Duganella dendranthematis: one gene and its partners. The protein of the gene in region 1 interacts with the protein of each later gene in a pairwise test. Links are inferred from orthologs where the notes say so. Each region holds a gene or a part of one and is shown on either strand. Other genes may lie near its edges.

Region 1 (2,945 bases):
CTTTTCGCCAGTTACGTGAGACGTAATGGAACCCAAATTGTATTTGATGCGCCAGATTTGAGCAAGAATATGTATTGCATTAAAGGCAATTCAGCGGTAGGCCGCATTTGCGGCTACAATTTTGTCCACCTCTTCACTCACCCCAAGGACAGATCATGATCGTCTTCATCACCGGCGCCACCGCCGGCTTCGGCGCCGCCATGGCGCGCATCTTCGCCAGCAACGGTCACAAGGTTCTGATCAGCGGCCGCCGCGAAGACCGCCTGCAGGCGCTGTCGGCCGAGCTGGGCGACGCCGTCCGACCGATCGTGCTGGACGTGACCGACAAGGCCTCGATCCAGGCCGCGCTCGACGGCCTGCCGGCCGAGTGGCGCGACATCGACGTGCTGGTCAACAATGCCGGCCTGGCGCTGGGTGTGACGCCGGCGCAGACTTCGTCGCTGGAAGACTGGGACACCATGATCGCCACCAACGTCAGCGGCCTGGTCGCCATGACCCGCGCCATTCTGCCCGGCATGGTCGCGCGTAACAGCGGCACCATCATCAACATCGGCTCGATCGCCGGCTCGACACCCTACCCTGGCGGTAACGTATATGGCGCCACCAAGGCGTTTGTCAACCAGTTCACGCAAAACCTGCGCGCCGACCTGGCCGGTACCAACGTGCGCACCACCAACCTGGCGCCGGGCCTGTGCGGCGGCACCGAGTTCTCCAACGTGCGCCTGAAGGATGACGCGGCGGCCGCCAAGGTCTACGAAGGCACCACCCCGCTGAATGCCGAAGACATCGCCAACACGGCGTACTGGATTGCCACCCTCCCTCCGCATGTCAACATCAACCGGATTGACATGATGCCAACTTGCCAGGGCTACGGCCCGCTGAACGTCAAGCGCAGCTAACCCGCACGACGACTCCGGGGTCTGACCCCGTACGGGGTCAGACCCCGCCCCAACTCGCCGTGCGGGGTAGCATGCACCGCACGGCCCTTTGCTTAAGAGAGGCTTAGTCAGCGCTTCCATTATGAAATAATTGGTAAAGGGTTGTTACAATACTTGGCAAGTTGCAAGTAAATCGCTTTACTGTCGTCCAGGCACCGTTGCGCGCCAGTTGATAAAGTTCAACCAAAACAACAATATCGCGTAAAATGTTGCTCACTAATAAAAGTCCAAACAACATGCCAGCAGATTTCATCTGGAACGTCCGGGTCTATTACGAAGACACCGACGCCGGCGGTATCGTCTATTACGCAAACTACCTCAAGTTCTTCGAGCGCGCCCGCACCGAGTGGCTGCGCGCCCTCGATGTGAACCAGCACACACTGCTGGCGGAACACGATACCTTGTTCGTCGTCAAAAGCGTCAGCGCGGAGTATCATGCGCCTGCAAAGCTGGATGATGAACTAAAATTAACAGTTAGCATCGAAAAACTCGGCCGCGCCTCCATCGTCTTCCTGCAGGAAGCCTGGTGCGGCCAACAGTTGCTGAACACGGCGCGGGTCAAGGTGGGCTGCGTCGATTCCGCCCTGCGTCCGCGCGCCGTTCCGGCGGCCGTTGCCGACAAAATGCGCCAAACCAGTATCACCACCCAAACCGACTGATAAACAATGAACGTCACTCAAGACCTTTCTTTCCTGTCCCTCATCACCAATGCGCACCTGATCGTGCAATTGATCATGGCGCTGCTGTTCGTCATTTCGCTGACCAGCTGGACCTATATCTTCGGCAAACTGTTCGCCATCAAGTCGGCGCGCCGCCTGACGGTGGAATTTGAAAAAACCTTCTGGGCCGGCGGCAACCTGCACGCGCTGTACCAGAACGCCGGCAAGGACCGCGCCAACAGCGGCCCGCTGGCGCGCATCTTCGAAGCCGGCATGGGCGAGTTCATCAAGTCCAAGGCGACTTACACTGCCAGCCGCGAAACCATGGACACCGGCGCCATCCTCGACAGCGCCCGCCGCGCCATGAAGGCCGCCTTCCAGCGCGAAATGGATGCGCTGGAATCGCACCTCGCCTTCCTGGCCTCGGTCGGTTCGGTGTCGCCTTACATCGGCTTGCTGGGTACTGTATGGGGCATCATGAACGCCTTCCGCGGCCTGGCCAACGTGCAGCAAGCAACCCTGGCCGCCGTCGCGCCCGGCATTGCCGAAGCGCTGATCGCCACCGCCATCGGCCTGTTCGCGGCGATTCCGGCGTTTGTCGCCTACAACCGTTTCTCGTACGACGTGGACCGCCTGGCGATCCGCTTTGAGAGCTTTGTGGAAGAGTTCTCCAACATCCTGCAACGTCAATCGCGTTAATCATCATGGGCTCCTCTTCCTCCGGCGGCATGCGCAGCGGCCGCACGCGCAAGCTGAAATCCGAAATCAACGTCGTGCCGTACATCGACGTGATGCTGGTGCTGCTGATTATCTTCATGGTGATGCCGTCGGCCAACGACCCGAGCGTGGTCGACCTGCCGAAGGCGGAAAAATCCACCAAGCCGCCAAGCGACTACGTGCAGATCGTCATCAAGCCCAATGGCGCGCTGTCGATCGGCGTCAAGGGCAAGGATGAAGACGCACCGGAAACCGCACCGAACCGCGACGCGCTGGTCAAGAAACTGCGCACCATCCACAACGACCATCCCGACTACCCGGTGCTGATTGCCGGCGACAAGGAAAGCAAGTACGACGACGTGATCCAGCTGATCTCGGAAGCGAAGAAGATGGGCATTAACCGGGTGGGCTTGTCCACCAAGTAAAACACAGTGCAAACGATGAAACCCGCAACCGCCGACGGTCCGTACAAGGTTCCGCGACAACACAATGGCCTCCGCTCCGGTCTGATGGCCGTGGCGATGCACGCCGTGTTGCTGATGTTCCTGTGGGTGGGCGTCAGCTGGCAGAACAATGAACCGACCGAAGTCCAGGCCGAAATCTGGGACATGAAGGTGCAGGACGCCGCGCC
Region 2 (3,086 bases), 4.4 Mb from region 1 along the record:
AAAAATTGGGGGATACTTCGTGGAAGCGCCGGCCGCAAGGCCGGGCAATTCAGGCGCCGGCGAGTGCCGGCGCCGAATTCTCGCTCACCCTGATTGGACAGGACGAGACGAGAATTGGTTCAAACTTTTTTTACACTTTACCGAAGACCAGGCTGCCGTTGGTGCCGCCGAAGCCGAACGAGTTTTTGACTGCATACTCGATCTTCATGTCGCGCGCCGTGTTGGCAACAAAGTCCAGGTCGCATGCCGGATCCTGGTTGAAGATGTTGATGGTGGGCGGCGACACCTGATGGTGTACTGCCAGCACCGTAAACACCGACTCCAGACCGCCCGCGCCGCCCAGCAAGTGGCCGGTCATCGACTTGGTCGAATTGACCACCAGCTTTTTGGCGTGGTCGCCGAAAGTGCGCTTGATGCCCTGCACTTCCGCCACGTCGCCTTGCGGCGTCGAGGTGCCGTGCGCATTCACATACTGCACCTGGTCCGGATTGATGCCGGCGTCGCGCAGCGCGGCTTGCGCCGACTTACTGCCACCGCTGCCATCTTCCAGAGGCGAAGTCATGTGATACGCATCCGCGCTCATGCCAAAGCCGAGCACTTCCGCATAGATCTTGGCGCCGCGCGCCTTGGCGTGTTCGTACTCCTCGAGCACCATCACGCCCGCACCTTCGCCCAGCACAAAGCCGTCGCGGTCCGCATCCCATGGACGGGAAGCGGTGGCCGGATCGTCGTTGCGGGACGACAGCGCCTTGGCCGAGGCGAAACCGCCCAGGCCCAGCGGCGACACGGTCGATTCAGCGCCACCCGCCACCATGACGTCGGCATCGCCGTACTCAATCATGCGCGCGGCGGCGCCGATGCAATGCAGGCCGGTGGTGCAAGCCGTCACGATCGACAGGTTAGGACCACGCATGCCGTACTTGATCGACAGGTTGCCCGAGATCATATTAATGATCGAGGCCGGCACGAAGAACGGCGAGATACGGCGCGGACCGCGCTTGTCGTAATCTTCCTTTTGCTCTTCGATCATCGGCAGACCGCCGATACCGGAACCGACGATCACGCCGATACGGTCGGCGTTTTCTTCGGTGACAACCACGCCCGAGTCTTGCACAGCCTGGATGCCGGCCGCCATGCCGTAATGGATGAAGGTATCCATGTGGCGGGCTTCTTTCGCGGAAATATAATCCTCGATGTTGAAGCCTTTGACTTCACCGGCAAAGCGGGTGCTGAAAGCTGTTGCGTCAAACTTGGTGATGGTGGCAATACCGGATTTACCCTCGACGGCTGCGGCCCACGTATCGGCAATGTTATTGCCAATCGGAGTCACGGCGCCCAGGCCGGTAATGACAACACGACGGTTTTTAGAACCTCTCAAGCGATTCTCCTAAAGTCGATCGGGCAGAAATTACGCCTTGACGTGAGCGGTAGCGTAGTCGATCGCTTGCTGCACGGTGGTGATTTTCTCTGCTTGTTCGTCAGGGATTTCCATTTCGAACTCGTCTTCCAGGGCCATCACCAGTTCAACGGTGTCCAGCGAGTCAGCGCCCAGATCGTCAACGAACGACGATTCGGTTTTGATGTCTGCTTCGGCGACGCCCAGTTGTTCAGCGACGATTTTCTTAACGCGTTGTTCGATATCCGACATGTTATGGCTCCATTTGTTTGTTACGGAAAGCGCGCATTTTATCAGGTTTGCGCACTGAAAAACTAATTTCGGTGAGTGCTGCTAAATATACCGAAATTACTACTAAAAGATTTGAAAGGGCTTTTAAATTGTGCCCATTCTCATCAGTTTACGTACATACCGCCATTCACGTGCAACGTGGTGCCGGTAATATAAGCGGCTTGCGGCGACGCCAGGAAGGCGACGGCCGCGGCGATATCCTCCGGCTTGCCGAGGCGCGCCAGCGGAATCTGGGTCAGCAAGGCGGCGTGCTGTTCGTCGCCCAGGGCCTTGGTCATATCGGTATCGATGAAGCCCGGCGCCACACTGTTGACGGTGATGTTGCGGCTGCCGATTTCACGCGCCAGCGCGCGCGTCATGCCTTCCACGCCGGCCTTGGCGGCGGCGTAGTTGATCTGGCCCGGATTGCCGGTCGACGCCACCACCGAGGTGATGTTGATGATGCGGCCGTTCTTGGCCTTCATCATGCCGCGCAGCACGCCGCGCGACAGGCGGCCGACCGAGGTCAGGTTGGTGGCGATGACGTTATCCCACTCTTCATCCTTCATGCGCATGGCCAGCTGGTCCTGGGTGATGCCGGCGTTGTTGACCAGGATGCCGACCGCGCCATAGGTCTTGCTGATGTCGTCGATGATAGCCGAGCACGCTTCGGCGTTGGTAACGTTCAGCACCATACCCTTGCCGGCTTCCGCGCCGATCTCGGCCAGGTAAGCGGAAATCGCTTCCGCGCCGGCTTCGGTGGTGGCGGTACCGATCACTTTCGCGCCCTGGCGCGCCAGTTCCTGGGCAATCGCCTTGCCGATGCCACGCGATGCGCCCGTTACCAGGGCGACTTGATTTGCTAAAGTCATGGAAGTCCTTCTACAGTAAATACGGAGTGTGCCTGAAACCGCAAACGATTATTTGAGTTCGCTCAACACGCGGTCCAGCGTGGCTTGATCATAAATCGCGTCGCCCACCAGATTGGCGTCGATGCGCTTGGTCAGCCCCATCAGCACTTTGCCCGGACCGCACTCGACCACCTTGGTGACGCCGTCGGCGGCGATCTTCTGCACGGTTTCCACCCAGCGCACCGGCGCGGCGGCCTGGCGCACCAGCGCGTCCTTGATCGCGGCCGGATCGTTCAGCACGGCGACGTCGACGTTGTTGATCAGTTCGATCTGCGGCGCAGCGAAGGTAATGTTGGCCAGGTAGTCGCGCAGGCGGTCCGACGCCGGCTTCAGCAGCGACGAGTGGAACGGCGCCGACACCGGCAGTTTCATGGCGCGCTTGGCGCCCTTGCCCTTGGCGATCTCGCAGGCGCGCTCAACGGCGGCGGTATCGCCCGCGATGACGACCTGCGCCGGCGCGTTGAAGTTGACGGCCTCGACCACGCCACCAGCGGCGGCGGCTTCGGCGC
Region 3 (3,456 bases), 840 kb from region 1 along the record:
GGCATGCCACGACGTCGGCGTCACCCGCGCGATGCCGACGAAGCCCAGCCCGGTCAGCTCGGCCACCGCTTCGAGTATCGTCGGCACCGCGCTGATCTTCGCGATCGTCGCGATATCCGCATCCAAAGTCTGCTGCATGACGCGCCTCCGATATCTTGCCAAATAAAAAACCCGTAAAGCTTTTCAGCGTTACGGGTTTATTGTCTAACAGTCCGGCTTGTTACGCCAGCTTGCCGTGGCAGGCTTTGTACTTCTTGCCACTACCGCATGGGCATGGATCGTTGCGGCCGACCTTCAGGCCCAGTTCCATCAGCTGCTCGCCGCTCAGGTTTTGCAGTTCCGGCGGCAGACCGGCGTATTGCGGTGGCGCCAGCAGATCTTCCGGCGCCGCGCTCGGGTCGAAGGCGGCGTGCTGGTAGCTGACGTTTTCCACGTGCGACTGCTGCATCGCCGCTTCCGCCGCGTCGATCTCCTCACGCGACTGGATGCGCACGGTCATGATCAGCTTGACCACTTCGTTCTTGATCATTTCCAGCATCTGGCCGAACAGTTCGAACGCTTCGCGCTTGTATTCCTGCTTCGGATTCTTCTGCGCATAGCCGCGCAGGTGGATACCCTGACGCAGGTGATCCAGCGCCGCCAGATGCTCACGCCAGTGCGAGTCCACCGATTGCAGCATCACATTGCGCTCGAAGCCGCCGAACGATTCCTTGCCGACGATGTCGATCTTCGACTGATACAGCGCATCGGCAGCCGCGATCACGCGTTCCAGGATCTCGTCGTCGTTCAGGTTAGGCTCGGCTTCCACCATCGACACCAGCGGCAAGTCGATCTGCCATTCGGCAGCCAGGGCTGCCTGCAGGCCTTTCAGGTTCCACTGTTCTTCCACCGATTCCGCCGGCACGTATTCGCGCACCAGGTCGGTAAAGGCGCCGTGACGCAGCGACTGGATCAGTTCCGAAATATCGACCGCTTCCAGCAACTCGTTGCGCTGCTGGTAAATCACTTTACGCTGGTCGTTGGCGACGTCATCGTATTCCAGCAGTTGCTTACGGATATCGAAGTTGCGTGCCTCAACCTTGCGCTGTGCGGACTCGATCGAACGGCTGACGATGCCCGCCTCGATCGGTTCGCCTTCTGGCATCTTCAGGCGGTCCATGACGGCGCGCACGCGGTCACCGGCGAAGATGCGCAGAAGCGGATCGTCCAGCGACAGGAAGAAGCGGGACATGCCGGGGTCACCCTGACGGGCGGCACGGCCACGCAGCTGATTGTCGACGCGGCGCGATTCGTGGCGCTCGGTGCCGACGATATGCAGACCGCCAGCGGCCACCACTTGTTCGTGCAGCGCTTGCCAGCCGTCGCGCAGCGCCTGGGCCTGGGCGGCTTTGTCGGCGTCGCTCAGGTCCGGATTGGCTTCGATGAACTGGATTTGTTTTTCAACGTTACCACCCAGCACGATGTCGGTACCACGACCGGCCATGTTGGTGGCGATGGTGATGGCTTTCGGCGAACCGGCCTGGGCGATGATCTCCGCTTCGCGGGCGTGCTGTTTCGCGTTCAGCACATTGTGCGGCAGGCCGGCGCCGGTCAGGATGCTCGACAGCAGTTCCGAATTTTCAATCGAGGTCGTCCCCACCAGCACTGGCTGGCCGCGCTCGTAGCACTCGCGGATTTCCAGCATCATGGCGTTGTATTTTTCCTGCGCCGATTTGTACACCTGGTCCTGGCGGTCCTTGCGGGCGGATGGACGGTTCGGTGGAATCACCACGGTTTCCAGACCATAAATTTCCTGGAATTCGTAGGCTTCGGTATCGGCCGTGCCGGTCATGCCGGACAGCTTGGCGTACATGCGGAAGTAGTTCTGGAAGGTGATCGAGGCCAGCGTCTGGTTCTCGTTCTGGATCTTGACGCCCTCTTTCGCCTCGACTGCCTGGTGCAGACCGTCGGACCAGCGGCGGCCGGTCATCAGACGGCCGGTAAATTCATCGACGATTACCACTTCATTGTTCTGCACCACATAGTGCTGATCCTTGAAGTACAGCGCGTGTGCGCGCAGCGCCGCGTACAGGTGGTGCACCAGCGTGATATTGGCCGAGTCGTACAGCGAAGCGCCTTCCGGCAGCAGACCCATCTGGGTCAGAATGCGCTCGGCCTTTTCATGACCGGCTTCGGTCAGCAGCACCTGGTGGGCTTTTTCGTCCTTGGTGTAATCGCCTGGCACCTCGACCTTGCCCTTGCCGTCCGGGGTTTCTTCGCCGACTTGCAGCGTCAGCAGCTTAGGCAGCTCGTTGATCTTGTAGTACAGGTCGGTGTGGTTTTCAGCCTGGCCGGAAATGATCAGCGGGGTACGGGCTTCATCGATCAGGATCGAGTCGACTTCATCGACGATGCCGAAGTTCAGCACGCGCTGCACGCGGTCCTTGGCGTCGAACACCATGTTATCGCGCAGGTAGTCGAAACCGAATTCGTTGTTGGTGCCGTAGGTGATGTCCGAAGCGTAAGCCTGCTGCTTGGTGGCATGCTCCATCTGCGACAGGTTGATGCCGGTGGTCAGGCCCAGCCAGCTGTACAGCTTGGCCATGGTCTCGGCGTCGCGCTGCGCCAGGTAATCATTGACGGTCACGATGTGCACGCCCTGGCCGGACAGCGCATTCAGGTAGGCCGGCAGGGTCGCGGTCAGGGTCTTGCCCTCACCGGTGCCCATTTCGGCGATTTTGCCGTAATGCAGCACCATACCGCCGATCATCTGCACATCGAAGTGACGCATCTTCATCACGCGCTTGGACGCTTCGCGGCAGACCGCAAAGGCTTCCGGCAGGATCTGGTCCAGCGTCTCGCCATTGGCGATGCGCGCCTTGAAGGCGGGCGTTTTGGCTTGCAGCTCGGCGTCCGACAGTTTTTCCATTGCCGGTTCGAGCGCATTGATCTCGCGTACCGTTTTTTGGTATTGCTTGAGCAGGCGCTGATTGCGGCTGCCGAAAATCTTGGTCAGAAAAGACATGCTTGAGTTCTTGAAAAAACGCCGTTAAAAAAAGCTCTGCGCCTTGACGCACTGAGTTGGACTATGGCAAAAGACGGTGATTTTATCACGCGTCCGGGCGTACATTGGGATATTGGCCTATATAACAATAGCCGCTAGGTGAACAATGTCACAAAATCAACCCGATTTTAACCGCTGGTAAGGATTTTAGGGTGGGTGGGCGATCTGTGATATGTTTCGCCGCATGCGCTTCAACTCCTCCAATATCTCGCTCAAACGCCCCACTGCCGTCGGCGCCACCGACTTCCTGCGCCGCAACGACCGCATGGCGGCGCTGCTGCCGGCTGTCGAACGCATGGCGCGCCTGCAGAAGGATTGCGCCGCCTGCCTGCCCACCATGTTCAAGCACTGCGAAATCCTGGCGTTCGAGGACGGCCAGCTGGTGCTGTCGCTGCCGACCACGGCGCTGGCGG

Evidence for each region.
Region 2: the proteins of ybgC (region 1) and acpP interact in binary tests that used the Escherichia coli proteins (3 or more experiments, as listed by UniProt). The link is inferred for Duganella dendranthematis from one-to-one orthologs.
Region 3: the proteins of ybgC (region 1) and secA interact in binary tests that used the Escherichia coli proteins (3 or more experiments, as listed by UniProt). The link is inferred for Duganella dendranthematis from one-to-one orthologs.

The regions. Positions count from the first base shown.
Region 1 is NZ_CP051684.1:4,439,308-4,442,252, reverse strand. The notes cover bases 98-2,885. They hold ybgC (tol-pal system-associated acyl-CoA thioesterase), read left to right. Parts: upstream 98-1,174; coding sequence 1,175-1,597; downstream 1,598-2,885. Other genes in these bases: tolA (cell envelope integrity protein TolA), read left to right, coding at 2,755-2,885; HH213_RS20305 (ExbD/TolR family protein), read left to right, coding at 2,302-2,739; tolQ (protein TolQ), read left to right, coding at 1,604-2,296; HH213_RS20320 (SDR family NAD(P)-dependent oxidoreductase), read left to right, coding at 156-899. Outside these bases: more of tolA, read left to right, coding at 2,886-2,945.
Region 2 is NZ_CP051684.1:69,523-72,608, forward strand. The notes cover bases 29-2,957. They hold acpP (acyl carrier protein), read right to left. Parts: upstream 1,649-2,957; coding sequence 1,409-1,648; downstream 29-1,408. Other genes in these bases: fabF (beta-ketoacyl-ACP synthase II), read right to left, coding at 131-1,378; fabG (3-oxoacyl-ACP reductase FabG), read right to left, coding at 1,792-2,538; fabD (ACP S-malonyltransferase), read right to left, coding at 2,587-2,957. Outside these bases: more of fabD, read right to left, coding at 2,958-3,086. UniProt on the Escherichia coli protein: Carrier of the growing fatty acid chain in fatty acid biosynthesis.
Region 3 is NZ_CP051684.1:3,595,758-3,599,213, reverse strand. The notes cover bases 21-3,319. They hold secA (preprotein translocase subunit SecA), read right to left. Parts: upstream 3,005-3,319; coding sequence 221-3,004; downstream 21-220. Other genes in these bases: HH213_RS16420 (DciA family protein), read left to right, coding at 3,228-3,319; HH213_RS16430 (sensor histidine kinase), read right to left, coding at 21-138. In the rest of the region: more of HH213_RS16430, read right to left, coding at 1-20; more of HH213_RS16420, read left to right, coding at 3,320-3,456. UniProt on the Escherichia coli protein: Required for protein export, interacts with the SecYEG preprotein conducting channel.